DNA from 2 places in the Colwellia sp. BRX9-1 genome. Region 1 is predicted to be linked to the other one. Evidence: riboswitches for the same ligand, from Rfam matches in the RefSeq annotation. Region 1 holds a riboswitch; the other holds the start of a gene.
The links. Region 1 has a riboswitch for thiamine pyrophosphate ahead of H4J76_RS10775 (TonB-dependent receptor). Riboswitches for the same ligand answer to the same signal wherever they lie in the genome.

Region 1 (16,761 bases):
CGACCACATCAATACTCTTATTAGCAAGCGATTGATAAGCCTTTTCTGTTGGCATGTAGCTAAACGATACTTCACGTTGATTATCTATTGCCCAAATCTGCCAATACTCTTTAAGAAAGTTAACCAGCAGTTGAAACTTCTCTCCAGAAGCTGCATTGATTGACGACCTATCAGGTAAAGCTATTCGAAGGGGCGCTTTATTGTGGGATAGTTGCTCTGCATAGACACTAAAAGTGACTAACAAAATACTGCACAATAATGTGCGCTTAAGCCAAGTAGACAAGGGCCATAACATACTCTTTATATCGCTTATAATGTCATCATCCATGGTTTAAAACTTAGATTTTTATTTAAGTTTATCTATGAAGGCAGAAGTGAAGTATTAATAAATACACTCTATGCTATAAGTTGCAAACCAGCAAATTTTAATAAATAAGTGATTGATTTAATATAATGAAAATCAGATGTTTTTTAGGTAATACGACTTACTGCTACCCGGGGGCTTATTAAATAAACCTTAGTGGCCAACAAGTAAAGCAACTAAAAAGATCAGCATCACAACGCAATAAATTTGCTTGCTACAGTAACAGCATGATAAATTACCCCTAAAGTTGTATATACAATTAAAAGGTTGAAGATGTCTAACACTTACACGTTAATAAAAGGTCGAATTCCATTGCTTATCAGCATGCCGCATAACGGTGAGGCTTTACCTGAATATATTGCCAATAAAATGACTGAACAAGGCAGGAGAGTGGCTGATACTGATTGGCATAAAGACAAGCTTTACGCGTTTGCTCAAGCGCTTGGTGCGTATATTATCATGCCCAAATATAGCCGCTATGTCATTGACCTAAATCGAGATCCAGCAGGTGTTGATTTATACCCTGGTGCCAACAGTACTGAATTGTGTCCGACGACTTCATTTGACCTTGCGCCACTTTACCTTGAAGGACAAGCACCAGACAAAGATGAAATATTACATCGAGTAACCACGTATTGGCAGCCTTATCATAAAGCATTAAAAAGCACTCTAGCTGACATGCAGAATGAATTTGGTAAAGCCGTTTTACTAGAGGCTCATTCTATTTTGTCGACCGTGCCGAGATTTTTTGAAGGCCAATTACCCGATTTTAATTTTGGTACCGCTGATGGTAAAAGCTGCGCGCCTGAATTAATCACTGCACTACAAAAACTTGATTACTCACCTTATAGCATGATCACTAACGGGCGGTTTAAAGGCGGCTTTATTACTCGAGAGTATGGTCAACCGCAAAAAAATATTCATGCGGTACAGTTAGAGCTTTCACAACGTACTTACATGAGTGAGCCCAGTCCAGAATACAATGAAGCGTTGGCAAGTGAGGTTATTCCTAAGCTTAAACAGTTAGTAGAAACCTTGATTAAGTTTTCACAACAAAAAGCCTAGTGTAGGTGTGCTCGTATGAATGAGTCGCGATAACTATTTTATTAAGCCTTAATCATTAGTCAGTGGTGAATAGGTAAACGCAGTAAATGTAGTAAATGTAGATTGGGTTTTACAACAAAAATTAGCAAAGGTATTTTCGATGAAGTTATTTGCAGAACGTATTTTATTAAGCAGCGGTTGGCACACGCAGCAAACATTAACCATAGAAAATGGAGTGATCACCGCAATAACATCAGGCCATATTGACGGCGCTGAGCAAGTAGGGGTTGTTATTCCTGGTATGGTTAATTGCCACTCCCATGCTTTTCAACGTGCCTTTGCGGGTTTCAGTGAACAAGGTAGTGAAGGGCAAGACAGTTTTTGGACATGGCGAAGCATCATGTACAAATTTATCGATCAACTGACGGTAAACGATGCCGAAATAATTGCCCGACAGCTTTATATTGAAATGCTTAAAATGGGTTATACCCGTGTTGCAGAATTTCATTATTTACATCATGAAATTAATGGTGAAAACCATGATGAACTTGCTGCCATGGCAAAAGCCATTTTTAAGGCCAGTCAGCAATCGGGAATTGGTTTAACATTATTACCGGTACTTTATCGTTTCAGAGGCTTTGGTCCTTTACCGGCAAATGACGGCCAAAAGCGCTTTATTAATTCAGTAGAACAATTCAATCAACTGGTCAGTGACTGCTTTGCCTTAAGTGCTGATTATCAAAATACCAATGTTGGCATTGCGCCTCACTCATTAAGAGCGGTTGACAAAACGTCGCTAGAGCAAGCAGTAAAACATGTTCGTAGTTTAGATCATAAAGCGCCAGTGCATATTCATATCGCTGAGCAGCAAAAAGAAGTCAATGATTGTTTAGCGCATTATGGTCAACGTCCGGTGGAATGGTTATTAAATAATGTCACATTAGACCCGCAATGGTGTTTGATTCATGCAACACATATCAACGAACAAGAACGCCAAGGAATTATTGCCAGTAAAGCGATTGCAGGAATTTGCCCAACCACTGAAGCAAATCTAGGTGACGGTATTTTCCCCACCAGTGAATTTTTAGCAGAAAATGGTACCTTAGCGATTGGCTCTGACAGCCATATTTCAGTGAATCCTATCGAAGAGTTACGCTGGTTAGAATACGCACAACGCTTAATTAAGCAACAACGTGCTATTTTAGCAACAGAAAATCAACCTTCAGTGGGTCGTAATTTGTGGCAACAAGCAGCCTTAGGCGGCGCTCAAAGTACAAATAGCAATACCGGTGAGTTAGCGATAGGTAAACAAGCGGATTTACTGGTACTTAATGCCAAAAAAGTGGCTTTGTTTGCTCACCACGACCAACACTTATTAGACAGTATGATTTTTGCAAGTCAGCATAATATGATTAACGACGTTATGGTCAATGGCCACTGGGTGATTAACGGCGGTGTTCATCACCTAGAGCAAGAGTCTGAACAAGCATTCTCTAAGCTATTGGCCAGTCTTTCTGCTTAGCATTAAACGGTTATCGCGCATCTAAGTTTTAGAACTGCTCGATAACAGCTTTATATCTTTTATAGGTTATTAATTTTTTAATTTACCTATAATAAAGAACTATACTGAGCAATTGTTTTACAAACTTTCGCTTGGTTGTCTCGGTGCAAATGTGGGGATTGTTGTTTGGCATTACAAAAATCAGTAAAAAAAGCTTTTACCGACTTTCTATCGCTGGTTATTTCTTTTAAAAATTGTTGTTCTTCAAGACTAAAATTGACAAGCTGACTCTTTAAGTCAGTATAAATTTTATCGGCCTTCAACCTTACTTTGGTATCTGTAGCTTCTGAAAAGGCATTAGAAATGACGTTTTTCTGTTCTGAAAACCACTCGTCTACTTCTGGTTGTGGATAAAAGTGTAAAAATAATGCCGCGGCGACGATTAAGATCAATAAATTTTTCATAATTCTTTATATAATTGAATGATTATATAAGAATAATCAATTTTGGGCTTATTCACTAATATTAATTGTTTTATAACGTATTCTTAGATAAATATCGTTATAATCTTGAGGCTCTCGTATATCAAGGATTTATCGTGAAATCAGAAGACAAGATCAAAAAAGCGCAGATACAAATTCCCGTTAAAAACATTAAAATACATCAACCCAATCAGGTAGAAACCTACCAGCCTCGTGATCAAATTTATGTGCGCAAAGTAAGTGGTATTTTCCAATTACTTAGGCAGCGGATGAACTTTTTTTTCTTAGCACTTTTTGCGGTACTGCCTTGGTTGCGATATAACGATCATCAAGCCATTTTATTTGATATTGCCGAACAACGCTTCACGCTCTTTGGACTAACCTTGTGGCCACAAGATTTAACCTTACTCGCTTGGCTCTGTATTCTTAGTGCTTTTTTACTGTTTTTTGTTACCACCTTTTTAGGGCGTGTTTGGTGTGGATATTTATGCCCACAAACTGTCTGGACCTTTATTTTTATCTGGTTTGAAGAAAAAATTGAAGGTACCGCTAATCAGCGTAAAAAACTGGACAGCCGCGAACTTGATTTTGACAAATTCTGGCGTAAAGCCTTAAAACATACTTGTTGGTTATTTTTCTCAATACTAACGGCACTAACGTTTGTCGGTTATTTTGCACCGGTTGATGAAGTGTTTATTGACTTTTTTACTTTTCAGGCCTCGTTTGCTTTAGCAGCGACTGTTTGGTTCTTTGCTTTTTGTACTTATGGTAATGCTGGCTGGATGCGTGAAATTATGTGTCTACATATGTGTCCTTATGCACGCTTCCAATCAGCGATGTTTGATAAAGATACCTTAACGGTTTCATATGACTTTAATCGCGGTGAAAGCCGTGGTGCACGCTCTCGTAAAGTAGCACATGAATCATTAGAATTAGGTGACTGTATTGACTGCAACCTTTGTGTGCAGGTCTGTCCAACCGGTATAGATATTCGTAACGGCTTACAATATGAATGTATAAACTGTGGTGCATGTGTTGACGCATGTGACGGGGTTATGGACAAAATGAATTACCCGAAAGGGCTAATACGTTACACCACCGAACATGAGTTACAAGGTAAAAAAGTTCATTTTATTCGTTCAAAATTAGTGGGTTATGCCATCGTTCTGGTAGTAATGTGTAGCTTGTTAGTTTTAGAAATTGTTAATCGAGCTCCGGTCACTATGGACATTATTCGCGACAGAAATGAACTGGCCAAAGAAAAATTTAACGGTGATATAGAAAATGTGTACACCTTAAAAATCTTAAATAAATCGCAAACTGATAACGTTTATCGCTTGTCTGTTAAGGGTATTGAAAACACTAAGTGGCATGGCGAACAAGAAGTCATGGTAAAAGCCGCCGCTGTGTATACGTTACCAATGAGTCTGTCCGTAGACCCCTATGAATTAAAAGGTTACATGACCGATATTTCATTTGTTATTGAGTTGGTTTCAGAGGAAGATGATGTTTCTCTTGAACATGAAAGCAGGTTTTTTAATAAACGCTAATGTCTGTATTTGATTTTACTACCCTATCACCCGACTTGATCTTAGATGGCCTAGAAAGTACTGGCCTCTTTGTTGACAGTGGCTTGCTGGCTTTAAATAGTTATGAAAACCGTGTTTATCAATTTCACGACGAAGATAAGAAAAAATACGTCACCAAGTTTTATCGACCACAACGCTGGACCGAAGCTGAACTTAGAGAAGAGCATAGCTTTTCTTTTGAGTTAGCAAAACATGAATTACCTTTAGTTGCGCCGTTAAAAATTGGTGGTGAATCGCTTTTTTCTCATCAAGGTTTTCATTTTGCTATCTACCCTTGTCGGGGCGGACGTATTTTCGAAGTAGACAATTTAGATCAGCTTGAATGGATGGGACGATTTTTAGGGCGTATTCATGCCGTTGCGGCGACAAAACCTTTTAAACATCGCCCGACCTATAACAAGCAAGAAATGCTTTTTCAGGCCACCGATATTATAAAAGACTCTGGTTTTGTGCCACATTACCTAAGCAAAGCTTTTTTTACTATTTTAGAACAAGTGGTTGATATTGCTGCGCAACAATATCAACCCAGCCATGAAATACGTTTACACGGTGATTGTCATGCCGGTAATATTTTATGGACAGACAAAGGTCCACATTTCGTCGATTTAGATGATTGTCGCATGGGACCTGCTATTCAAGACCTATGGATGATGCTTTCAGGTGATCGCCAACAACGGTTATTACAACTTGATACTATGCTTTCGGGATACGAAGAGTTTTATTCATTTGAACCCAAGCAACTTATTTTGATAGAATCATTACGTACCATGCGTGTTGTTAATTATATGGCTTGGTTATGTAAGCGCTGGCAAGACCCAGCGTTCCCGCATAACTTCCCATGGTTTAATACCGATAAGTATTGGGAACAGCAAATTTTAATGTTGAAAGAGCAAGTGTCTGCCCTTCAACAGCCACCATTAAGTTTATTACCTGCATAATTATTAATAGCGCAGGGCTATTGTTTGAGGAAAAACGTTAAATGAAAAAATTATTGAGTTTATTTGTGATGTTATTATTGCCATTAATGGCATCAGCAGCAAATTATCAAGAAGGTACGCATTACACGATCGTGAGCGAACAGGCGACCAAAAAGCCTGAAGTACGTGAATTCTTTTCATTTTACTGTCCACATTGTTTCAAGTTTTCACCTTTCATGACTAGCGTTAAAAAGCAGTTACCAGCAGGAGTTAAATTTGAATTCAATCACGTTGATTTTTTACGCGGCGCTTCTCAAGTTATGCAGGAAACGTTAAGTAAAGCGGTAGTTGTTGCCGAGCAAATGGACATGGAAAGTAAGCTAATGGGCGCACTTTTTAATTATATTCATGTGCAGCGCGCAGTCTTTACTTCTGAAAAAGATATTCGTAATGTTTTTGTTTTGAATGGCGCTGATGGCGAAAAGTTTGACAAATTAATGAAAAGCTTTGGTGTAAATAGCCAAGTAAAACAAATGAAGAAAAAGCAAACCTACTACGCAAAAAGTGGTGGTTTAACAGGTGTGCCAGCCGTTATTGTTAATGGCCGCTACAAAATTGAAAATGCAGGTTTAGACAAAAACAACTTTGAAGCTGACTATAATAACTTAGTGAAGTACTTGTTAACACTCAACTAAATGACCGTTAGCAAGACAATAAAAAAGGAGCTAAACAGCTCCTTTTTTATTGCGTTTTTTTTCTTTTTTATACAATAAATAGCCAAAAATTAACGCAACAACCAGTAAAGATAAACTCAGTAATATTTGCTGTTCCTCACCAACTTTAATACCTGCGCCCAGTAATGAAAATATCAACATCTGTGGAATAAAGCCAACACAAGTGCCTGTAACATATGGGATAAACTTTACCTTAGCCATGCCTGCCAATATGTTGGTTAAAAAGTTTGAGCCCGCAGGTAACAAACGAATGACTAGGGCTTTGCTGAAGGTGTCCGTTGAGAAAAAAGCAGACAGCACCATTACTTTGTCGGGGTAAGCGTCAAGCACCCTTTGTCTAAAAAAGGTTTTTGCGATAAATAACGTTAGCATGCAACCGAGTGTTGCCGCTAAAGTGGCCAGCAACGTCCCATAAACAATGCCAAAGATGTAACCACAAGAAAAAGCAGCGACTTGCCTGGGTAAACCGATACTGGTCAGTAATGCCAATAGGCTTAACACCATTAACACCCCCAGATACCCTTGAGGAATAAACTGGTCAAGTAGTGGCTGTAGGTTGTTGTTTTTCAATACATCTAAAGAAAATAACACGCTAAAAAGAATGGCAATACTAATTAATGTGGTCATTAAAAAAAGTGTTTTAGTTTGTTTGCTCAGCATCTCTATCCATATTAAACAATCATATCTGATAAAATTTTCGCTTTAGCTAAACTAAACTCTTCATCGGTTAAAAAACCCTGTTGCTTTAAATCAACAAGCTTGTCTAGCGAACTTATTAATTCGGAGTCATGAACAACAATGTCGTGCAATACCGCTGCGGTTTGCTTACTAGGTAGCGGTTCTTCTATTACGGATGCATCAATGCTTTCAGGCTCGGCCTTTTTTTTCTTAAAAACTTTTTTTATCGCGCTCTTAGCGATGGTTACTTTCAGCGGTCGTACCGTTGTTGCTTCTGGATTCAGCTGGCTGGCAATAAACCAACTCCAATCAATTAATGACTCTAAAATATCAAAATATTTAGCTTTGGTTAGACGCTGGTTACCTTTTCTAAAATATAAGCATACAACATATGTTTTAGCGTTTTTATCGGTTAAATAAAGCAGGACTTGTCGAGTTTCATCATCAATAAGCTTATGGCGATGCGCTTGATCAAATGACAAGCGCAGTTTGTTCTCGCATTGCTCATTGTAACCATGGTCAATATCTTCATTAATAATACTGACGTTGTTATCGTTTACCCAAATTTCACTTTTAACTATATCGGCAGTAGCCAATTGACTGTCTATTTCTGACTGATGGCGCTTGTAAAACGATACGGTTGTTTGGCTAGTATCGAGTTCAAAGCGTGCAAACATACCTCTTAATTTTGCTTTTTGATTGACCGTTTTTAGCCGTACTCGATAAAGCACCACCGCAACCACTAATATAAACAGGGTAAGCAGTAGTTTGCCATAAGCGCTATTGTTGAGTGGCAACAATTGTTCATCACTTTTATTCTCTAACTGAATACTCTTACTATTGTCACTTTTTAACGGGATAGCCTTTACCGATAATAATTGTTTATTGGTTAAATCTAACAGTAAGGGTTCGCCGTTGTGATCAAAGAGTAATGACACTTTATTTTTTGGAGAAAGCTCATCACGACTAAACGACAAAATAGGTAATGCAGCGCGACTTTGAGCCTCACTATTTACCATCGTGGTATTCAATTGGGCAAGTTGCCAATTTTTTGCATCGTTAATAAGATATAAGACACTTCCCACTGACGCTTCTAGGTTTCGCCCATAATAAGGGAAAATATTTCCATCAGTTCCTTGAGTAGATTTCAGCGGAAAAACAAGGTTATTTTGGTAAGAGTCTCGCCAGTCAGCACCTTTATCAGCAACAACAACTTGGTGACCGCCATCGTAGTCATGTTCTACGAGTAATGCGCCATAATGTTTTTTTGACCACGAAAAAGAACTAATGCTTTGAGCGCCTAAAATAAAGATCTCATTGTTAACGTCGTTTGTTTTCATAAAAGGGTTACTACTGGGCACCCTATAATTTCTTAAGCCAAATTTCTCAGGGTTAATGCGTAACACAACGCCAGAATATAAAGCACCTTCGCTAGCGTTGGCTGAGCTAGCGTTACTGTCAGATAAAGCAACAAGCATTAAGCCATAATCATCGTGCCATACTTTATTATATGGATTAAAGGCAATTTTCTGTATTTGATGTGTGGCAGTTGGCACCGCAATTCTCAGCACTTCTCTGCGTTGCTGCACATCAATTTTAATTGCCGCTGTGTTGTCGTATTGCCACTGTGTTATCACAGCGTCAAATGGCAATGCAACGGGATCGGCTAACAGCGTTAATCGCGCAACATTATTATTTGTTTTAGCGGGCTCAATATGTGCAGTAAAAAAGTTTTGGAAGCCAGTTTTATCTGCTAACGAAAAACTGGGGTGTAACGTTAGCGCGGTTAATTTAACTTGTTTATCGGTAGTATGATTATTTAAAGGTAAGCTTGCTAAAAAAGTGAGCTTGGCATTATTAAGTAAAGACAATTCGCCAGCAGCGTCTGCAATTAAGTATTGTTGCTTATTCTCATTATTAACAGGTAATGCAATAACGGTTATTTTATTGGTTGAACTTAGGCTAGGTAGCTGCGCTAAAACTTCGAGTTGAACTTCTTCAGCAATCGTTGTTAAGGGCGTTAATAGGCAGCAAAAAGCCAGCAACACTGGAAGTGTTTGCGTAGTTATTTTTTTTATATAATGAAAAACGTCCATATTTTGCCAACAATCCTAATTTTATAAAATTATAGATAATCCGTTTTAATGTTTCAATAAAATGACTTGGTGTGAATCAATAAATTGTGATTTTTTACTATCATTGAGATAGCTTAATCTTCCGTCGACAACTAATTGGTCGCCTAGCTCGGCCTTATCTTTAATATAATGTGCTTGTTTTCCCCAGATATGTACCGAACGTTCGATAGAAATATTTTGGGTTTGCTGTGTTATAGGCGAATACACTAAATTATTAACGGTTAAGTTAAGCGCGACTAATTCTTTATTATTCTCGGTTAGTACTAAATTAATATCGCTGCTTATTTCACCACTCATATGCACTTGGTTTATTGATTGGGCGTAACCCTTTGCAAATGTTTGTGCATAAGTGGCGTGTAATATTTCACGGTTAGCTTTTTTACTATTAAGTAAATAGCCTTGCACTAAAATAACATCACCCTTTTGCGAGTGAATAAGTGAACGATCAACAATATCACCAATAACTTTAACCGTATGATAACTCGTCCATTCTTTAAACTGTTGGCTCGTTTTGTCAAACCATCGGCTATGGGTCGCTAATACTAACTCAGCTACAGCAACGACCGGGTTTGCTTGATAACGAATATCAGGCTTAGCAACTAAATTTCCTAATAAGGTTACTGAACATAAATGATTTTGGCTTAGATGATTTGTCATGGCAATTTAATAAAAAAAACTATAGTGCTAATTTACTGAAAATCATCAGATTAAGCAAATACATGACATTAAATAACCATAATTTTTCTGTACTTTGATGATAAAATTGTTAGTATGCCGAACAAACCAAGGGGTGCAATAAAAAGCTGTTGTTAATAGGCTTTTGTATTGCTGAGAATTTTTACCCTTAATACCTGAAACGGATAATGCCGGCGTAGGAATGGTTAATATGTTGAATATTTATCGTAAACACTTTGTGTAAGTGCTTACTTATGGTGTATTTGCCTTATTGCTCTTTTTTGCTTGCATGCCACAAAAAGAGCCCAGTATGAATTTTATAAAATCTCCTATTTCAATTGCGGTAACAACGACTTTATTGACTTTTGCTAGCGTCACACAAGCAAATGAATCAACTGATATTGAGCGTATAACCGTCACTTCCAGTTTTAATAAGCAATCTTTAGCGCAAGCTCCTACTAGTATTGCAATCATCGACCAACAAAAAATAGCTGAGCAGGGCATTCAACATTTTGAAGAAGTTATTAATGGTGTCGCCAACTTAAATTTCTCTGGTGGAACATCTCGTCCGAAATATTTACAAATTAGAGGCGTCGGTGAACGCTCTGAATACCGCGGTGCGCCAAACTCATCAGTGGGTTTCATTGTTGACGATATCGATTTGTCAGGCTTGGGCATGGCAGCTTCTATGTACGATGTTCAACAAGTTGAAGTCTTAAGAGGTCCACAAGGTACACGTTTTGGTGCCAATGCGCTTGCGGGTTTAATTTACATAAAATCAAAAGACGCAACAGAATTACCTGAGCATGGTTTTAAAGTAACGTTAGGCAATGACGACTTAATTAATGTTGCCGGTTATAGCTCTGGTGCTGTCACCGAAGACTTAAATTACCGCATATCATTAGAGCAACATCAACAAAACGGTTATCGCGACAATCTTTATCTAAATAGAGATGATACTAATGGCATTGACGAGTTTTCTGGAAAGTTCAAATTGCAATATACGGCAACAGAAGATTTAAGTGTTGATTTTACTTATATATTTGCGGATAACGATAATAGTTTCGACCCATGGACATTAGATAACAACGGCTTTAATACGATCACGGACAACCCAGGTGTTGATAATCAAAAATCGCATGGCGGGGCACTAAAATTTAGTTTTGAAGGTTTGTCATTCGCAAAATTCGAAGCGATAAGCAGCTATACCACGACAGAGCATCAGCACGCTTATGATGGTGATTGGGCAAACGCAGATTATTGGGCAAGTAAAAGTTGTGATGGTGCGCCATGTGAATACAGTTACCTGTGGGACAAACGCGCCGATAGAGATGTTTGGTCACAAGAGTTTCGATTATCATCAAATGACGCCTCAAGAATTTTTGACAATACAACTGCTTGGCTAGTGGGTACTTACATTAGCAAAATGAATGAAGATAACGACCTTGACTCTTTTTATAATGGTTGGGAAGACGAAATACTCGACTCTACATACTCAGCTAATAATTATGCAATTTTTACCCAGTTAGACAGTGTTCTTAGCTATGGCCATGAGTTATCAGTAGGTTTGCGCGTTGAAAAACGTTCAACCGATTATAGCGATAGTGCTGGCGATGAGTTTGACCCGTCTGAAACCATGTGGGGCGGACACATCGCCTTAAGTAAGATCATTAACAATGAGCATTCTGCTTATGTTCGTGTCGCGCGTGGCTACAAAGCGGGTGGTTTTAATATGGACTTACCCGAGCAATTAATCCAATTTAAAGAATTTGATACCGAAGTCTTAGTCAATTATGAATTAGGTCTGCAATCGAATATGCTAAATAATACCTTAGTCAGTCGACTAGCCTTATTCTATATGGACAGACAAGATCAACAAGTTAATGCTTCTCAACAGAACCCTGATAAGCCACAGCAATTTACCATTTACACGGCAAATGCCACCAGTTCAAGCAGTTACGGTTTGGAACTTGAGTTAACATACCAAGTTAATAATAATTTAACGATCGACTCGACAGTGGGCTACCTAAACGCAACATATGATGTTTATGGTTATTCTGACAAGTACGGTACAAACATTGACATTTCAGGACGCGATTTAGCACACGCACCAAGCTATACCTTCAGCCTTGGCTCTACGTATCGCAGCGACAATGGCGTTGTCTTCAATGTGAACTGGTCAGGAAAAGATGAATTTTTCTTCTCTGATAGCCATGACGAAAAAGCGTCAAGTTCAAACTTATTGAATGCGAAAGTTGCTTATGAACTCGCTGATTGGTCTATTTCACTTTGGGCTAGAAATATTACCGATGAAAAAATCGCAACACGCGGCTTCTTCTTCGGCAACGAACCTGATTTAGATTGGGTAGCTAAAAAATATCAACGCTTTGGCGCACCAAGACAAATTGGTGTAACGTTTGATTATAACTTTTAAAGCTAAGCGCTCTTCAGCTAACACGCGGTCATCCTGAATTGATATGCCGCCATGTTGAAGTAACATGCCGTAATACTGAAGTAACACGCCGTTATGTTGAACTAACATGTCGTCATGCTGAATTTATTTCAGTATCTGTATTCGTTGCTAAAAGTAATGAGATCCTGAAACAAGTTCAGGATGACGTTTTTTAGCTTGGCAGAGCCGTTGTTAAAAGCCGCCTTGCCGTTATGCTGAACTAACACGTCGTCATGCTGAATTTATTTCAGTATCTGTATTCGTGGCTTAAAGTAATGAGGTCCTGAAACAAGTTCAGGATGACGGTTTTTTTAGCTTGGCAGAGCAGTTGTTAAAAACCGCCATGCCGTTATGTTGAAGTAACATGTCGTTATGATGAACTAACACGTCGTCATGCTGAATTTATTTCAGTATCTGTATTCGTGACTTAAAGTAATGAGATCCTGAAACAAGTTCAGGATGACGGAGGGTGTTCAGGATTACGGGTTTTTTAGCTTGGCAGAGCCGTTGTTAAAAGCCGCCTTGCCGTCATGTTGAACTAACACGTCGTCATGCTGAATTTATTTCAGTATCTGTATTCGTGGCTTCAAGTAATGAGATCCTGAAACAAGTTCAGGATGACGGGGGGTGTTCAGGATTACGGTTTTTTTTGTTCACTGGAAAAAGTGGCATACCATTAGGAAATAATATGAAAATATCTATAGAAATTAGTTTGTATCCTCTAGCTGAAGAAAAGTTTAAAACTGAAATTTGGGCATTCATTAAGCGCCTTCGAAATGTAGCGGGCTTAAATGTAGTGACTAATGGCATGAGTACACAAGTATTTGGTGATTACGACTTAGCTACCCGTCATGTCATGGCAGAAATAAAACATGTCCATCAAACCTTAAATGCTGCTGTTTTTGTGTGTAAGTTTATTGGTGGTGATCGCTCAGAAGTCGAAGCTGAAAGCTAATGGTTGAATCTTTATCAGCAACAGTCAATTATTTTGCGCATTTGCCTCTCTGGGAATTATTAGCGGTAATTTCAGCATTATTTTATGTGGTGTTAGCGGCAAAAGAAAATATTTGGTGTTGGCCAGCAGCGCTCGTGAGTACCATTATTTATAGCGTTATTTTTTATGATGTTTATTTATGGATGGACGCCTTACTGCAGGTTTATTATTTAGCGATGGCCATCTTTGGCTGGTATTGCTGGCGTCATGTTTCTTCGTCGCAAAATAACGCAACAAATAATAGTCATACAGGCACAGCATTGGCTATTCAAAGCTGGTCGCTACTCTTTCATACCAAAGTAGTGGTCTTACTAACTGCTTGCTCTTTGGCTGTTGGCTGGCTAATGGACAATTACACGCCAACACACTTCCCTTATTTAGATTCTGCAACTACGGTATTTGCGGTGTTTGCGACCTATTTAGTCACTAAAAAGGTTTTAGAGAATTGGTTGTACTGGATAGTCATCGATTTTGTTTCCATTTATCTCTATTTAGAAAAAGGCTTACAACCTACCGCTGTGTTATTTGGCTTATATGTAGTAATGGCTATGGTCGGTTATGCAATTTGGTATAGTAAATATCAAAAGAGTCATCAACAAGCAGCAGGCAATATAGCCTCGGCTACTGAGTAGTTGAGTGGCGGCTTTAATCAATCAAAAAAGTAACAGCAGCTCTGAAGAGATTAAAGCCTTACCTTGTTTTATTCATCGCGATTGTAAAATTGAGCGATTAACAGGGGGTGAAAGTCATCAATGTTTTAAAGTGACGGTTAACAAAAATACTATTGAGCAAAATTTTTTTGTAAAGTCTTTCGCGGGCCATCAACAAACAGCACAAGCCGAGATTGCCAGTCACTTATTAGCAGCAAACATGGGTGTAGCACCGGCTATCATTTATCATTCAGCAGCATGGCTTGTTACCGAGTTTATTACCGGTGATTCATTAAGCGGTTTTTATAAGCAACAAACTGTTAGTGTAGCTAATAACAAAGTTACGGTGGCGATGTACTTAATGGTAAAAACCCATCAGTTAACACCGCCAGAAAATCATCCGGTGTTAGCTATTGAAGAACTGCTTTACCACCAAGCTTCCAATAGTAAACTCTCGCAGTCTCAGCATGTCGCGCTAAAGAAAATAATCAGCGAAATAACACCTCCGCAAGCCAAGCATAATCACTTAGTACTTTGTCATGGTGATGTTAATTATGAAAACATTCGTGTAAGCGCTTTGTTTACTAATGAAAATCCGCAAAAGCATACTTGGTTAGTCGATTTCGAATGCAGCTGTTTAGCTGAAGCCGAATATGATCTCGCCATGTTTATTGCGATTAACGAATTCAGTGTTAACGATATAGATGCTCTAATACAAGACTATCAGCAATTTACTAATGCCACGATTGATAAAGAAAAAGTGTGTGCATATTTCGCTTGTTGTTATCTCATTAATGGCTTGTGGTACTTCGAGGCCGGCTATCAACACAAGCAAGCGCAAAAATTAATGGCTAAGGCACACCAGCAGTTTGTACTTTTTGATCAATTAGGCTTGTTAACAGAAAAAATAACATTATTATTTTAATCTGTACTATCTTTATTATCCTCAGTAATTTACTCAGTAATAGCTACTATTTATAAAGTAGCTCTATTGAATTTAGTTACTGGCTATTTAGTAGTTTATATCAACTTATATCGCGACGTTACTTTTGTATCACGGTGATTTATTTAAGTTATTGAACATCTGGCAGCGTAATAAAAATGCAATAAAGGCTTAAGATTTTAATAATGCAAATCAGCCGTTAAATATTTATTTTATTGTTATTCTTTTTGTTGATCAGGCGTGATGTCGATGCTAATATTTACTACAAAGATCATTCTGTTGTTTATCTATATAACAAGGAATGTTAGGTTTTTTACTTTCAAATCAGGGATTAACAATGAATAAAATTATGCTTACAACAGTTGCTGCGGCAATTTCTTTGACTTTATCGGCATGTTACCAAGATGATGGTACTGTTCTTGCGCCAAACCAAGCGCCACCGGTTCCACCAACACCTTCTACATTAGATGTATCAGGTTCTGGTATCAAAGGTGTATTAGCTAACGCTTTAGTTGAAGTTTTTGATAGCTCAGATGTAGAAACTGCTCTAGCTAACACTCAAACAGATGAAAATGGTGATTACACACTTTCATTAACTGATGCTTCTGGTGAAGCAATCACAGGTACTTTTTTCGTACGCGTAAGTGCTGACGAAGATACTACAATGATTTGTGATGCTGAAGCTTGTGGTGACGTAGTTAGAGGTGGAGTTGTTCCAGCATCACAATTAGTGGGCTTAGAACTTTCAACAATGAGCAATTCTGACGGTAGCGGTACAATCTCTGCTGAAGTTAATGCATTAACAACACTTGCAACTGAAACTATTTTAGCTGTAATTGAAGACGATGCAGATATTGACCTTTCTGACCCAGAAGTTTTTGAAGCGTTTCAAGTAGATGCTTCTCGAGTGATTGGTGCTACTTTAGGTTTAGATTTATCTGAAACTAACATTTTTGATGTTGTAATTGTTGATGCTTCTGTATCTGCAAATGTATCAACAGATGATATGATAGCAGCAACGTTAACGCTTATTAACGGTTCGCTTTCAGGTTTAGAGCCAGGCACTGATGAAACTCTTGCTGATGCAATTAAAACTTATATCGCTGCTGTTAAACTAGTTACTAAAGCGATTATTAATAACCCTGGTGCAGCATTAGATGCTGACTCAGTAGCGGCAATGGCAAGAATTAATGCTGTTCAAGCTAAAATTTCACAAGCAATTATAGGTTTAGCATCAGTTATTTCAGGCGATACAGGTAATACTGTCGGTATTGTAAATATTCCTGACGTAATCAATCCTGATGATATCGCAGCTTCTGTTGATCTAGATGACGACATTACTGGCGGTACAGGTGGTACTGGCGGTACAGGTGGTACTGGCGGTAACTAATCCCAGTAACTATTATCTGAATAAAAACCGATAGACTTATCTATCGGTTTTTTTTTGCCAGAAATGCTCAATAATAATGCTAAATATAGAGAAATAGATCAGAATAATCAGCTAAATATTTAATTGCCGAATAACCCCGTCACCGCCATAATCATTGCAAGATAGCCATATTTAATAATACCAGCATAGCGTTTGTAATAGTCGTGCTTTCAC
Region 2 (16,761 bases), on a different contig from region 1:
TGCAGCATATTGCCACCTTTATCGTACATATCACCAGAACCACCGCGATTAGCATTATATTCGCCAATAATAGGGGATTGATTACCAATATTCATCCGTTGACCACGAACGTATTCAAAGGCTTGCTCTTTGGTGAAATGATACTCTAAAAATAAACTTTCTGAATAGTTAGTAAAGCTCTCATGGATCCACATATCGGCAACATCTTTATTGGTGATGTTATTGGCAAACCACTCATGACCTGATTCATGAACAATAATAAAATCAAATAATAATCCTGGGCCAGTACTACTTCTATCACGCCCTAAATAACCATTTTGATAACCATTACCATAAGTCACCGAACTTTGATGCTCCATCCCCAAATATGGTGCTTCCACCAGTTTATAACTGTCTTCATAAAACGGATAAGGACCAAACCAATGCTCGAACGCTTCAATGGTTCGTTTTGCTTCTTTAAACTGTTTTCTTGCTTTCGCTAAGTTTTCCCGTAAAACATAGTAGTCCATATCAAGCTGACCTTTTTCACCTTGATACTTTTCACCAAAATGAACATAGTCACCAATGTTAATATTGACCCCATAATTATTAATAGGATTCACAACTTGCCAATGATAAATTTTTGTTTTATCAATTTTATTGTGTTCAACTTTAATTAATCGACCATTAGACACATCCATTAAATGTTCTGGCACTTCAACGCTGATTAACACGCCATTGTTAGGCTCGTCGGCAGGATGATCTTTATTTGGCCACCAAATACTAGAGCCAATGCCTTGATTTGAAGTGGCAATAAAGTCGAGGCCATTACTGTCTTTCTTCCAAGTAATACCGCCATCCCATGGGGCGTTTTTTGCGGTAACGGGCTGTCCAGAGAAGTACATAGTTATCTTCTGCTCCGAGCCTATTTCTTGCTTACTGGCTGGGGTAATAAAATAAGAATAGCCATCTTGCTCTACTTCAAGCGCCTTACCATTTTGGTGTACTTTCTCAAGCTTCATTGGCGCCTGTAGTTCTATTTGTAAACGTTCACCTTTAGCTAACACCTTATAAGTCATGGTGTTTTTACCTGAAAAAAGCTTAGTTTCAGGGTCAACTTTTACATTAAGATGATAATGAATTAAATCCCACCACTTTCTTTCTGGTGTAATAGTACCCCGTAATTTTTCTTGGTGCGTTACTTTGCCACTTTCTTGTTGCCAATTACTCGCGCTAACATGCCCAGCAAAAACCATAGCGCAAACTAAGCCAGCAAGTGAAGTCGTTATCCGTTTTTTTATCATTGTTATTGTCCTAACACTCTCTCGTATACAATATACTAGCATTGTGTAATATAAATTGTGAACCCTAAAAAGGGTAAGATCTGTCAACGACTCACATCGTTATCTAAAAATTAATTATAACCAAATACAACATTATGATTGCGTATTTTGAAACTAATACGATAGAATCACCACAATTACTTGTCGGAGTGCTGAGATTATTTCTAAAGAAATATTCAAAGCTGAGATCGCGAAAGCGGGATCCGTAGAACCTGATCAGATTAATATCTGCGTAAGGGAACAAGGTAAAATAAAAGAGTTAAAGGATTAATTCGTCACTTTTTTATTTTTTCCTCACTCTACACTTCGTCTTTTTTATTCGTGCATTTATAACGAAATGCATATTATTAAAAGGCAAAAAAATGACCAAACCAGCTAACAAACTCACTCGCAGAGAACGTCGCGAACAAGCTGAAACATTCTTAAAAAACGTTTCTGATCAATCATTCCCAAATTCTAAAAAAGTTTATGTGCAAGGTAAAATTCACGATATCAAGGTAGGTATGCGCGAAATCACCTTGTCTGATACTTTATTAGCGGGTAATAAAGATAAGCCAACCTACGAAAAAAATGAACCTCTTTGCGTCTACGATACCTCAGGTTTTTATACCGATGAAAGTGTCGAGATAGACGTACACAAAGGTATTCCTCGCCTGCGTGAAAGTTGGATTGATAGTCGTGGTGATGTTGAGCTCTTAACATCAAATAGCTCTACTTATGCTCAACAACGTTTAGCTGACGATGGTGTTGACGCAATACGCTTTGAACACTTACCTAAAATGCGTGTCGCTAAAAAAGGTCAAAACGTTACCCAAATGCACTATGCTCGCCAAGGGATCATTACCCCTGAAATGGAATATATTGCCATTCGTGAAAATTTAAAACGTGAAGAGGTCAAAGATAAAACCTTACTACTACAACATAAAGGTCAGTCATTTGGCGCCAGTATTCCAGCGCAAATTACCGCAGAGTTTGTCCGTGATGAAGTCGCGCGTGGCCGAGCAATTATTCCGGTAAACATTAACCACCCAGAATGTGAGCCGATGATTATTGGTCGTAACTTTTTAATTAAAGTAAATGCCAATATTGGTAATTCGGCGGTGACCTCTTCCATTGAAGAAGAAGTAGAAAAACTGGTTTGGTCGACCAAGTGGGGCGCAGACACGGTAATGGATTTATCAACGGGTCGTAATATTCATGAAACCCGCGAATGGATCATGCGCAACTCGCCAGTGCCCATTGGTACGGTGCCTATCTATCAAGCGCTAGAAAAAGTAAATGGCGTGGCAGAAGACTTAACCTGGGAAATTTTCCGCGATACCCTTATCGAACAAGCCGAGCAAGGTGTTGATTATTTTACCATTCATGCCGGTGTATTATTACGCTATGTTCCAATGACCGCTAAGCGTGTCACCGGTATTGTCTCACGTGGTGGTTCAATTATGGCGAAGTGGTGCTTAGCGCATCATAAAGAAAATTTTTTATACACCCACTTTGAAGATATTTGTGAAATATTAAAGCAATACGATGTCTCGTTTTCACTCGGCGACGGTTTACGCCCGGGCTCGGTTGCTGATGCCAACGATGAAGCACAATTTGCCGAATTACATACCTTAGGCGAATTAACTAAAATTGCTTGGCAGCATGATGTACAAACGATTATTGAAGGCCCCGGGCATGTGCCACTGCATATGATCAAAGCAAATATGGACGAGCAACTTAAACATTGTGGTGAAGCACCTTTTTATACGTTAGGTCCGTTAACGACTGATATTGCACCGGGTTATGACCATATTACTTCGGGTATTGGCGCCGCTAATATTGGTTGGTACGGTTGTGCCATGCTTTGTTATGTCACTCCTAAAGAACATTTAGGCTTACCCAATAAAGAAGATGTTAAAGAAGGTTTAATGACCTATAAAATTGCTGCCCATGCCGGCGATTTAGCAAAAGGTCATCCGGGGGCACAAATTCGTGATAATGCGATGAGCAAAGCGCGCTTTGAATTTCGTTGGTACGATCAATTTAATATCGGTTTAGACCCTGAAAGAGCCAAGGCTTATCACGATGAAACCTTGCCACAAGAATCAGGTAAAGTTGCCCACTTCTGCTCTATGTGTGGGCCAAAATTCTGTTCGATGAAAATATCTCAGGAAGTACGTGATTATGCCGCGGGTCTTGAAGCCAGCAATAAAATAGAAATACAGTTACTTGACGAAGTCATTGTTTTAGATGCAACGCCAACCGATATTGCACAAGGCATGGCTGAAAAGTCGGCGGAATTTAAAGCGGCCGGTAGTGAAATTTACCATCAGGTGAAATAGTCAGCCGATGACTATTTCTCAGCAGTTCCCTAAACCTACTCAAATCTGTGCCAATATCGTTGTTATTGGCGCAGGATTAGTGGGTCGTTTAATGGCATTGTCTTTGGTTAATCAAGGTCATCAAGTGACCTTGGTTGATAAAGATAATAAACAGGGCCACCAAAGTGCCGCTTATGCTGCTGCCGGTTTATTAACGCCGCTAGGTGAAGCTATGCATAGCGATCGTAATATTGTTGAAATGGGCTTTGAGTCATTAGCGCTTTGGCCTGAGATTCTTGCTAAATTAGACAGTTACACTTATTTTCAACAAGCAGGCACCTTAATGGTTAGCCATGAACAAGACCAAGGCGATTATCAGCGTTTCATGGCTTATATCAAAAATCATTATCCGCAACATCAGCTACAGCAACTGAATCGCCAACAAATACTTGCCCTTGAGCCTGAATTAGCTCATCGCTTTAATCATGGGTTGTTTTTACCTGAAGAAGGGCAAATAGGTAATCGTAAATTACTAAAAGCCCTGCAAAAGCAGCTAGAAAAAAGTAGCGTTACTTGGTTAGAAAATTCACCTGTCGTTAACATTGAACAGCAAAAATCGAGCTGTTTAGTCACTTACCATGAGGATAACCCACTAGGCAACAAAGGCAGTAAGCAAACTAACACGTCAAAGCATATTATTGCTGCTGATTTAGCAATTGACTGTCGCGGTGCAGGCGCACGCAACAGTGCAGGCGAAAACACCGCAGCCCCCTTAAAAGATTTACGAGGAGTACGAGGTGAGATATTTCAGTTATTTTCCCCTGAAGTCAATATTACCCGGCCTATTCGTTTAATGCACCCTCGCTATCAATTATATATAGCCCCTAAAACTAACGGCTTTTATGTCGTGGGAGCAACTGAAATCGAAAGTGAAGACTGCGCGCCAATGACGGTACGTTCTTCAATGGAATTACTCAGCGCGGCTTATAGTGTCCATGCTGGATTTGCTGAAGCCAATATTCATCAACATATTAGCCAGTTAAGACCTGCTTTTAGTGATAACCAAGCTAAAATATCACTGCAAAATCGGCTTATCCAAGTCAATGGACTGTTTCGCCACGGCTACCTTATTGCGCCGGTTGTGTTAAAGCAGTTAGAGTTTACCGTTGCGCATTTTTTCGAGTGTCGCTCATTAACAGAATCTCCTTATCATAAGTGGTTAGCCATCAATGAATACTAAAGCAGCTATAACAACCTATTTTATCAATGGACAAGTAATCACCATTGCCAGTAAAACACCCAATATATCAATGGCATTACTGCATTATTTAACGCCAGAGCAGCAAAAACAAAGTTTTGCCGTAGCCCTTAATGGTGACTTTATTGGTAAAGCTGACTATCAAAAAACCACAATTAATCAAGAGGACAGTATAGATGTACTGTTTCCTATTCAGGGAGGTTAATGATGACATTTTCAACCGAACTAATGATATACGGACAAGCGGTTAATAGTCGTTTATTAATTGGTAGCGCACTTTATCCTTCGCCACAGATCATGAAAAAAGCGATATTAGCCAGTGGCTCAAAAATTGTCACCTTGTCGTTAAAACGCCAAAACCCTGCGCAACAGTCAGGCGCAAAAATTTGGCAGTATATTCAAGAGATTGTTAAAGAGACTCAGGGATTTTTATTACCCAATACGGCGGGCTGTAAAACAGCTAAAGAAGCGGTAACCCTAGCAAAAATGAGCCGCGAAATTTTTCAAACGGATTGGATAAAATTGGAAGTTATCGGTGATGACTATAATTTACAACCAGACCCTATCGAGCTATTAAAGGCCAGTGAACAGTTGTTAAATGAGGGTTTTAAAGTGCTACCTTATTGCACCGACGATCTAGTGGTGTGTCAGCGTTTATATGACTTAGGTTGTCAGGTGATCATGCCTTGGGCATCGCCAATAGGCACAGGTAAGGGTCTAATGAACCCTTATAATTTAGCAACAATTCGTTCGCGGCTTCCAGATGCAACTCTCATTTTAGATGCGGGTATTGGTAAACCCTCAGATGCTTGTCTAGCTATGGAAATGGGTTACGACGCCGTATTATTAAATTCAGCAATTGCCTTGGCAGATAGTCCGGTGCTGATGGCAAAAGCCTTCGCACAAGCCATTGTCGCTGGCGAGCAAGGATACATGGCGGGTGTAATGCAGCAACGACAAACCGCTCACCCATCAACCCCAACCCTAGATACACCTTTTTGGCATCAATAAGGCAACAAGGATAAAGCTATGACAGAAAGTGTTAAAGAAAAACCGATTGTATGGACGATTTCTGGCAGCGATTGCTCTGGTGGTGCGGGCATTGCCGCCGATATAAAAACAGGTCATGCCTTGGGTGTTGAAGTTTGTCATTTGATCACCGCGAATACCGTACAAAACGCTAACCGCCTTGTCTCGATAAATCCGGTCGCTAGCGAGACATTACAACAACAAGCTAAGGTATTAATTAGTGATAAACCACCCAGTGTCATTAAGATTGGCTTAATAGCCAATCTTGAACAAGTCACATGGTTAACCGAATTATTAGCGGGCTTTAAAGCTAACTACTCAAAAATAAGTGTCGTTTTTGACCCCGTTGGCCAAGCGAGCGTCGGTGGTCGTTTTTCGACACTACAGCGAGAAGATTTAACCCTATTGTTCAGCTATATTGATGTTATTACCCCCAACCTGGTGGAAGCGCAACAATTATCAAACTTATTGATACTTAACCCCGTTGAGCTGGCAATAAAAATTGCCGAATTAGGCGTCGCCAGCGTCATCGTAAAAGGTGGGCACAGTGCCGTGTTAGACAATGATGGTTTACAAGTCAGTGATGACTATTGTTTACATCACGTTGAGCAATCATCGATAAGTTATCAACTCTCTTCACCGCGAATAAATACTTCTTACAGTCATGGTGGTGGATGCTCCTTTGCTAGCGCATTAGCGGCTTTTTTAGCACACGGCTATTTATTACGTGATGCCTTTACCTTAACCAAAACATTTATTAATCAGGGTTTAGCTAAATCGGTAACTGCTAGCATGAAAAAAACCGATTATTATGGCGCATTTGAACAAACCCATTGGCCTAATAGTGCTGACTTTTTCCCCAGAATATCATCCAACCTAGTCAAGAAATATCAGCAGTTACCGCCTTTTCCATCGTTGGCACTATCAGATAATAAGCTTGGGCTTTACCCTGTGGTTGACTCACTTTATTGGTTAAAACGTTTATTGCCATTAGGCTTAAATATTATTCAACTACGGTTGAAAAATAAGACGGACATCGAGCTTGAAAAACTAATCATTGCAGCCATAGCCATTAGTCAGCCGTATAAAACGCGCTTGTTTATTAATGATTATTGGCAATTAGCAATAAAGCATCGCGCTTACGGTGTGCATATCGGCCAAGAAGATTTACAAAACGCTAATTTAACTAAGATTCATCAGTCAGGTTTACACTTAGGTATTAGTACTCATGGTTGTTATGAATTTTTATTAGCACAACAATTACAACCCTCTTATTTAGCGATTGGCGCTATATTTCCCACTAAAACTAAAAATATGAGCGGACAAATTCAAGGGGTAGAAAACTTACAACAGCTATTGAAATTAGCCAGCAATATTCCGGTTGTAGCCATTGGCGGTATTAATCATCAACGAGCAGAACGTGTTTGGCAGACGGGTGTTGACAGTATAGCGGTTGTTACCGCGATCACTGAAAGTGAGAATGCTGAAATCGCAGTTAAACAATTCCAGCATATTATGCAGTAATTTTTCCCAGTAAAACCTAAGAAGCTATACTTGTATCAAGTTTTTTTTCTAAGCGTAGTGGTTGCCATTTCAGGTACGTAATTGAGCGCCATAACCATTCTAACGGGCCAAATCTAAAGAATTTCAACCATAGTGTACAAAAAACAACTTGGGCAAAAATCACCGCGACGACAATAAGCATTTGTTGTCCGCGGGCTATTTGGCCAAACATACCACCAGCATAGCCATAAAATATTGTCGTTAAGATTATAGAATGACCGATGTAATTAGTAAGCGCCATTTTTCCTAACGGTGCCAACCATGAAAAACCTTTGATAAACCAAGCTTTGCTGGCTAATTTTACAAACAAGCCAATATAACCGGCACAGAGAACAAACTGCCCATAATAAAAAATAGTTTGTCCGCCGGCTCTCACTTCGATAGCACTTTTTGTCACTGGGTGTAGACTAATAAAAGTTCCTGCAATACTTAACAGTAGGCCAATGCTCAATCCGCCCCAGCACATAACACTGAAGAAACTTTGGTGTTGTTGTGGGTTTTTCATTCTGCCACTAGCGACTAACCAATAGCCCACCATGAAAAGAGGTAAACAAACAAAGAAGGCAAAGGTTGGCGTGTTACCTAAAGCTTCAACGGCGCTTTTAGCTCGGTACTTAGTCGCTTCAATATAGCTAGTTTGCGTAAAAGCTGCTGTTTCTTTTGCTTCATCTTGCGCACGGCTTTGTTTTCGTTCAAAACGTTGTTGAGCTTTATAAATAATAAGCTCTTCGTCGGTCATGCTATCTTCATCGACTTCTTCTACAGCTTCTTCTCTTTCTTCTAATGCTTCAACATCACCCTCGATTACTGCTCCACTCGCTGCTATTAAGGTACTTTCTTCTTCAATCTCTGTATTTTTACTAACCCATATTTCTTTAGGATTATCTTTTTCTTGTTGCAGTAACACATCAAGCTGCTGATTAATGCTGACTTCCTGTTGCCAATCGTTGGTTATTACGGTGTTGTCACGGGTAACACCAAAATAAAGAGCGGCAAACATTGAAACCAATAACGGCATCAGTAATAGCGAGAAACCCACTTTTGCAAACGTCGCGGGGGTATTAAATCGCGCTAATTTTTTAGTGCGTAAAAGTAAAACAAACCCCAGTAAAAGCAAACCTCCTACCGCATAGTCGTGAATAATATCTCCACCCCAAAGAAAAATTAAATGCGCCATACCAAAAACAAATAATGCCAACATACGTCGGGTAAACCATGCGCCAAATTTACGATCTGCCTCTTGCGCCCTAACGAGCATGATGGCAAAACCCATACCAAAAAGTATTGAAAACAACTTATAAAATTTGCCTTCTACAAACACTTTAACTAACCAACTTGATGCCCAATCGAAGCCAGTAAGACTATAATCAAAGCTCAGTAATGCGCTAACAGGGCGATTAAACCATTCGATATTCATCATAATAATGCCAATTAAGGCAAAGCCACGAAGTAAGTCCATCACTTGAATACGATTAGAGTTTGTGAGCGGTGTTAGCTCTTTATTAGTGCCGGGGAATTCATTTTCCATAGGTTTTTCCACTGTATTATTATAATGAGTTAATATTGTTTGCATGCTTAAAAGCATGAGTCATGCCAATTCGTTACCTATTGGTTTTTAACGAATTGTATGAACTTTATTATTATAGTTATTAATAAATAAACAACAAATTGTAACTTTAGACCAAATTTACGGCTTTTCCTTAACGCTATCGCCAACAGTGTATTGAACAAAGTTAAGGGGGGTATCTCTTGTTCTTATTGCGACAATTCAATTTTAGGTTGCCACTTATGCCAATCGTCATCAACATCTCGTGCTAACTTAAATAGTTGTCCTTGCTCTGCTGGCTGAAAAGTCTCCTTAACGTCAACCTCAGGTGTAGCAAAAGCTATACCACCGGCAAGCAGTGTTTCTATAGATTCTGAGTCTATATTGATCCCTGAAAAAAGCCCCGCATCAATACGAATACCACTGGTATTCCAAAACCGACTGCTTTGACTTACTAAAGGCGCATAACGCGGATAAATATTAATATAGATATTAACGGTGTCGGCAGTAGGTGATAAGTCGACACCAATTACCCGACCAACTTTAACTTGTCGATAGAGCACAGGATTGCCAGTTCTTACTGAACCTAAGTTTTTTGCACTTAATGAAAGATTTAACCCTGAAGGAAGCGTCGTTGTTACAGGCATAATGGCTTTGGCCTCAAAGCGATGACTTATTTCTCCCTTACCTGGCATTAATCCAATAAAGCCCCCTTCTAGAATAGCGCCAACATTTACTGAGCCCACAACAGCAAGCTCTGGTTTAGCAAACCAAAATTTTGAGTCTGCAACCGCGAACTTTCGGCCACTGTCATTTAGAAAAGCATAAACGGTTGCGCCAAATCCTTGCTGATCAAATTTGATCCGAGAAACTAAGCCAACTTGTTGATCTTGATATTTTATTTTTAAATTATTTTTCAAGCCCTCTACATCACTAAAATGAATTTCTATGGCAACGCCCGCTAATTTTGCATACTCAACATTATCAAATAAGGTAAATTTCTCTCCCTCTTCAACGGTGTCTTGCTCAGGCTTTATTTCTGGGTTTATAAAACTGATCCCCCCCTTTAATATCGCATCAGCAGATTCTGTTTTAACAATAAAATTCCCTAGACCACCGCTTATAGTTACACCACTGGCGTTGTAGAAACGGGTAAAATTAGAAATTAAATGTCGGTATTCTTCATCAACGGTAATATTTATTTCAACGTTATTACCTGTAGTATCGAGAGAAACATTATCCACTTGTCCTACAGCTATGCCTCTAAAGCTAATCGGACTGCCTGGATTAACGACATTCCCTTGCTCTGATTTTAGCGAAAGTTGTAGTCCTTGTGATGATAAGTGTTTTGCCGGTGGTAAGTCAGTGACAATAAAATCATGGGCTTTTTCACCTTCTCCAACGTTAACGCTGATATACGCCCCGCCAAATAAAGCATCGGTATTTGTCATTCCTGACAAGGATAAGTCGGCATTAACGAGCCAAAACTGACTGTTTTCTCGGAGAATATATTCGTAATCAGTTAAGACCCCAACCTGAAGGGCAACTTGGTCTTGCTGGCGAATGACTTTATGAACAGAACCAATTTCTTCACCTCTTAGCATGATACGGGTTTTGTTACTTAAACCATGGGCACTATTCGTATAAAGGTTAAATGTTGAACGTTGTTTAGCCACGTTTTTATCAATAAACAGCTGAAAGCTATCACCATTCTTAGGTGCTGATTTTTCATTATTATCACCTAAGTCAAAAGCAATACCGCCCGCTAACATCGACTGAATAGATTGTGCTTGTATATCAAAATTTTGTAAGCCACCTGAAATATGCAAACCACTGGCGTTCCAAAAGTGACTATCACTAGAAACAAAGCTTTTGTATTTAGGTTCAATGAAAATGTGTACTAAAAATTCATTAGGGCCAATATTTTCAATTGCCTGAATAGTACCTACTTTCTGCTGTTTATAATAAATATTAGAGCTTGTGGTTAAAGAGCCAACATCTTGTGCTTTTAACACTAAATGTAACCCAGGCTCACTATATTGGTAGGCAGGCTCTTGATTATATACGTTAAATTTATTTAACGGTTTACCATCAACTGATGGACGAATACCAATGTGAGCGCCTAGCATTAATGTATGTAAATTTGTAACGCCGCCTAAGTCCAGATTTGGCGCTATAACAAAAAACTGCGAACCACTGGTTAAATAGGGAATGATACGAGGATTGATAATAGCACTGGCTTCGATGATCCTTTCTTCGGGATCAATACGAGTAAAGTCGGTAATTTTTCCTAATGTTAACCCTTGATACATAATCGCTGCATCGCGATCTATACCTGAATTCCAGTTTAACATTAACTGAATTTCATGGCCCATATTGGCGGTTTCATAATCAGAATATAAGGTGAAATTTTGGCCGTTGATCGCTGGTCCCATAACAGCTTCATAATCAGAGTTTCCAAAAGCCACACCTCCAGCAACAACAGATGCCAGTGAATCGGTATGAACAGTAACACCACTAGTTAATGAGCCTGATACTGTTACGCCACTGGTATTCCAAAAACGCGAGTTTTCTTTTACTAAGTTAGCGTACTCAGGTTCAATAAAAAGGTTAATATTGATCAGATCAGAAGTTGCCTCATAGTTAAATCCAGCGACATAACCGACGGTAATTTGTTTAAATAAAACCGGCGATTTCTTGCCTAATGAACCCAAAGTTTTTGTAGTTAATGATACATGTAAACCTGGCGTTGCTTGATCTAATACCGGTTCTTCACTTAAGGCAATAAAGTGACTCCTTGCTTTACCTTCTTCTTCTATATCAGGCATCACATTTATGTAACTCCCTGATAACAAAGTGTCTAATCCGGTAATACCTTGAAATGAAACGTCGGCAGTCACGTACCAAAAACGTGTTTTATCGGTCAACATTTTTTTTGAGCTTGAAATCATTTCAATTTCGACAATAACACTCTGTAAGTCTTCAGATACTTCAACGTCACGAACAATACCTGTGGTAAGTCCTTTATAGCGAACTTGAGTTTTACCAACCACAATACCACTTGCACTTTCAAACTGAACGGTGATAAACGTGCCTCGGTCAGAAACAGCTTTTATAATTAGCCAAGCACCAAATAACAACGCAATAATAGGCACTAACCAGACAGCAGAAATACCTTCTCGACTTTTAATAATAGCTTTTGATTCGGCAAGAATAGTTTTATTTGTCATGATGAGGGACATCCGTTTTGTTATATGTTTTTTCAGAAAGTGACTGATGATTATGCTTCTGATAGTTATCCCATAATAGTCGCGGATCAAAGCTTTCCGCGGCAAAAATGGTAAAAATTACCATTAAAGTAAAGTAGGTAATACCAACTGCTGGTTCAATACTAGATAAAAAGCCTAAATTAACGACCGCAGCCATGACCGTCACCACGAATACATCGAGCATTGACCATGGTCCTAAAAATTCGACAATATGATATAACTTTCCTTGTTGTTTTAACGACAATTGTGTTTTTCTTTTGGTGTTGTACATCAAGGTAAATAGCCCAATAATTTTCCCTAAGGGTATAACAAAGCTAGCAATAAAAATGATGATCGCTACCGGCAACATCCCCATTTGAATAAAAATGGCGATCCCCTCCAAAATGGTTGATGCTTCGGGGTTGCCGAAAGTGTAAAACACCATCATAGGATAAATATTAGCCGGAATAAACATCACTAACGCGGCAATGGTCCAAGCTAACGTGTATTCAATACTTTTAGGTTTTCGAGCAGAAAATAGCGTTAAACAGCGTGAACAGACTTGTCGCTCGCTATGCATAACATTGAGCTTATGACACTTTGGGCAACTGCCTAAACCTGCGGCAAGGGCTTTATTGCTCAAGAGATTTCTCCAGCTCATGCCATATATTGTGCTGATCTATTGTCACCGACACCAATGTTGAACATAACAACAGGAATATTAGGCTAATTAACCCACCATCAATCGTCATATCAGCCAGTGAAGAAAGTTTATACATAGAAACAACAACACCAAGTAAAAAAACGTGGAGCATCGTCCAAGTATCTAAAACATGATAAGAGCGAAAAAACACTAACAACGAAGGTTTAATTTTTTGAAACTTTATGCACCATGAAATATATAAGGCCGTGATCAGCCTCACTACAGGGATAGCAATGGTAAACATAAAAACAGCAAAGGCGAGTACGTAATTGCGACTATCAATTAAAAGCGTAATACAGTCAACCAGAGAGGCATCATTGTAAAGACCTGCGGCGCCGATGCCAATAATAGGTAATAATGCCGCGGGTAAAAAAAACAATAACCCTGCAATGGCGACAGCAAGGGTTCGATTAATCGCATCCCTCTTCTTTGAAAACAACATCGCGCCACAACAACCACATAAAGCATTTTGTCCTTCTAATAAATACGGCATAGGTAATAACGAATCGCATTGATGACAAGCAATCATATTATTAACAACTGAATGATTTTTCACTAAAGACCCAGTTCCATCAAGATAATTACCCTTACCTTTAAAATCAACAAATTACCAACTAATAATATCTATTTTAGTGTACGACATTAACCTATCTTAGCCAATAAAAAAGCAGCTTATTAAGCTGCTTTATGTTCAGGATGAACGGTATGTCTTGGTGCCATGGATGGCAAATAAAGACGATGTTCAGGATGAACGGTATGTCTTGGTGCCATGGATGGCAAATAAAGACGATGTTCAGAACTACATGTAGCTATAAGCGACTATTTTATCGTCGACATGTATTGCACTAAGGCGGCAATATCTGCATCTTCTAGCTTCATAGCAATATTTCGCATCATGCCATTTTTGTCATTGTTGCGAGCTCCCGAACGAAAACTTTCCAACTGAGCAGTTAAGTACATTGCATTTTGTCCGCCCAGAGCTGGGAAACCAGCTTGTGACATGCCTTTTGCATCAGCGCCATGACAAGCAATACAAGCGGTAATTCCACGCTCTATATCACCACCAAAATATAGCTTTTTGCCAACGTCACTGGTTGCTCCACCCGCATATTTTGCAGGTTGTGCACTATAATAAGCGCCTAAATCAAGCATATCTTGTTCGCTCAATGCCATGGCCATACCACCCATAATTGCATTAACACGGCCTTCTTTTCCGCCCGAAGTTAGCCCCGTTTTAAAGTCAGCTAATTGTTTCGCGATATAGCTACTACCTTGTCCAGCCAGACTAGGATACATAGGTACTAAGCTATTACCATCAACACCGTGACATGCTCCACACATTGCAGATTTTGTTTTACCGGCATCAACATTACCTTGGGCAGCATAGCTGATATTTAGTGCACTTGTTCCTAATAAAACCAAGCTTAGTAGTATTCTTTTCATCAATGAGCTCTCTATATATGTAGATAATTAAATGTGGCTAGCAATGATTGGTAAGGTTATTACCTTAGGCACTGCAGTCTTCAATATCAAACAGTTTACACAAGTTATACCCATCGGACTAATTTATTGATCACTTAGCAGGCATAAAAAAGCAGCTTATTAAGCTGCTTTTTTAAAAATATTCTTTTAACCGTGCTTTATTTCATTGAAGACATGTATTGCGCTAATGCATCAATGTCATTTTTCTTCAAACGTTTAGCTATATTTCCCATCATGCCATTACGATCATTATTGCGTTCACCGGTTTTAAAACTCATTAACTGTGCAGTTAAGTATTCAACACTTTGATTAGCAACAACAGGGAAACCAGCTTTTGCAACACCTTTACCCGTTGCGCCATGACAAGCGATACAAGCGGTAATACCACGAGCTGTGTCTCCACCAAAGTATAATTTGCGCCCTAGTTCAGAGCCCTTGCCATTACCTGGCGTCGGTTTTTGACTAGCAAAATATGCGCCTAATTCAGCCATGTCTTGTTCAGACAAGGCTGCAGCCATACCTGCCATTACCGCATTTTCACGCACACCAGATTTAAACTCTTTTAGTTGTTTAGCTGTATATTCCGCATGTTGTCCTGCTAATTTTGGATACATAGGCACTAAACTATTACCGTCCGCACCGTGACAAGCACTACACATTGCTGACTTTGCTTTTCCGGCAATCGCTTCTTCGGTAATAATCGCAACCTTAGTAACACGCTTAGGTTTTACATGAGCAACGGCCTTGGTATCAGCAAAATAGGCGCCCATATCGGCAATATCTTCATCGGTCATCGCACCAGCAAATTGATTCATTGCATAGTTAATGCGCGTTTTATCTTTAAAAGCATATAATTGCTTTTCGATATACTGGGCATGTTGGTTGGCTAAATTAGGGTTGATTAGTACCTGACTATTGCCCTCTTTACCATGGCAGCCGATACAGCTAGCAATATTACGTGAAGCATCACCTAATTCGTAAAGGCTCTTACCTGCACTAGCATTGCCAACATAAGCAACAGTTTCTACTACAGCAGCCGGAGCTGAATGCATGCTAGCAAGTTCAACTGAAACGGTTGCGCCACTTCTATCTAAACTTGAGAAGTAAGCACCGATATCAGCCATATCTTGATCGGATAAGCCAGCAGCCATTGGTCCCATCATAGCGTTGACACGTGTACCACTTTTAAAGGCTTGTAGTTGTTTAACAATATAGGCAGCATGCTGACCCGCTAAGTTAGGAAACGCATCACTTGCGCCAATCCCATTAGCACCATGACAAGCACTACACATAGCTGCTTTACTTTTACCTGCATCAACACTTCCGGTTGCTGCGAACGCGACATTAATACTCGTTACGGCAAGAATTAACGAAAAAATAATTTTATTCATTGAATGGCTCTCTGCTCTATTACTATTGATTAAGTATTCACTAAAAAATAAACGGATGAATATAAAAAACTAGTCATATTTTACACTAATATCATCACGGTGTAATAAGCATAGTAAAAATTAAGCTTAAAAAATGACACTTTTTACTGTTTCACGAGAAAAAAAAGATATAATGCTTTTTTTATTTGTTATTGGACACCATTTTGTCATCACCTGTTATTCATTTAAGTAAAGCCACTTTCACTTTAAGTGCGCCGGATATTCGTCGCTTGCCTGAAGACAACGGTATAGAAGTGGCCTTTGCGGGACGTTCAAATGCGGGTAAATCAAGCGCACTAAATACCTTAACTAACCAACGTGGTTTAGCTCGTGTCAGTAAAACACCGGGTCGAACGCAGCTTATTAACATTTTTGAAGTCGCACCTAACAGACGTTTGGTTGACTTACCCGGTTACGGCTTTGCCAAAGTGCCGATTGAAATGAAGAAAAAATGGCAAAAAGCACTTGGCGAATATTTAGAAAAACGTGATTGTTTAAAAGGCCTAGTTATTTTAATGGATATTCGTCATCCGTTAAAAGATCTTGATATGGACTTGATCCAATGGGCCGCGGACAGTGATTTACCGATATTGGCGTTATTAACAAAATGCGACAAGCTTTCACAAGGCAAAAGAAGTGCTGAAGTGCTTCAGGTTAAAAAAGCCTTAGCATCGTTAAATGCAGATATTACCGTACAAGCTTTTTCATCATTAAAATATACGGGGTTAGAAACAGCAAATGACCTAATTTGTAAGTGGTTGTCTGCCGATTTACCAACAGACCTTCCCGAAAGTGAAGAGTTTTAGCATCGCCATTTAATGCCAAGTGACCTTACTAAGGTCTAACTTGGCTAATGTTTTTCATACGAAAAACGCGA

Region 2: another riboswitch for thiamine pyrophosphate. It lies ahead of thiC (phosphomethylpyrimidine synthase ThiC); the one in region 1 lies ahead of H4J76_RS10775 (TonB-dependent receptor).

What each region holds. Positions count from the first base shown of each region.
Region 1 is NZ_JACGVM010000010.1:12,845-29,605, reverse strand. It holds gene H4J76_RS10825 (ATP-binding protein) at 1-328, opposite strand, end outside; gene hutG (N-formylglutamate deformylase) at 638-1,429, shown strand; gene H4J76_RS10815 (formimidoylglutamate deiminase) at 1,569-2,930, shown strand; gene H4J76_RS10810 (hypothetical protein) at 3,017-3,373, opposite strand; gene ccoG (cytochrome c oxidase accessory protein CcoG) at 3,508-4,941, shown strand; gene H4J76_RS10800 (serine/threonine protein kinase) at 4,941-5,918, shown strand; gene H4J76_RS10795 (thiol:disulfide interchange protein DsbA/DsbL) at 5,960-6,592, shown strand; gene H4J76_RS10790 (TVP38/TMEM64 family protein) at 6,623-7,291, opposite strand; gene H4J76_RS10785 (SHOCT domain-containing protein) at 7,303-9,405, opposite strand; gene H4J76_RS10780 (single-stranded DNA-binding protein) at 9,451-10,101, opposite strand; TPP riboswitch at 10,221-10,339, shown strand; gene H4J76_RS10775 (TonB-dependent receptor) at 10,430-12,553, shown strand; gene H4J76_RS10770 (hypothetical protein) at 13,260-13,526, shown strand; gene pnuC (nicotinamide riboside transporter PnuC) at 13,526-14,197, shown strand; gene H4J76_RS10760 (phosphotransferase) at 14,202-15,140, shown strand; gene H4J76_RS10755 (hypothetical protein) at 15,496-16,548, shown strand.
Region 2 is NZ_JACGVM010000005.1:206,152-222,912, reverse strand. It holds gene H4J76_RS07560 (M1 family metallopeptidase) at 1-1,283, opposite strand, end outside; TPP riboswitch at 1,458-1,579, shown strand; gene thiC (phosphomethylpyrimidine synthase ThiC) at 1,685-3,646, shown strand; gene H4J76_RS07550 (FAD-dependent oxidoreductase) at 3,654-4,865, shown strand; gene thiS (sulfur carrier protein ThiS) at 4,855-5,088, shown strand; gene H4J76_RS07540 (thiazole synthase) at 5,091-5,894, shown strand; gene thiE (thiamine phosphate synthase) at 5,913-7,436, shown strand; gene H4J76_RS07530 (DUF418 domain-containing protein) at 7,453-9,003, opposite strand; gene H4J76_RS07525 (PqiB family protein) at 9,231-12,251, opposite strand; gene H4J76_RS07520 (paraquat-inducible protein A) at 12,241-12,912, opposite strand; gene H4J76_RS07515 (paraquat-inducible protein A) at 12,902-13,528, opposite strand; gene H4J76_RS07510 (cytochrome c) at 13,792-14,415, opposite strand; gene H4J76_RS20285 (c-type cytochrome) at 14,613-15,224, opposite strand; partial or broken gene H4J76_RS20280 (c-type cytochrome) at 15,219-15,845, opposite strand; gene yihA (ribosome biogenesis GTP-binding protein YihA/YsxC) at 16,049-16,690, shown strand.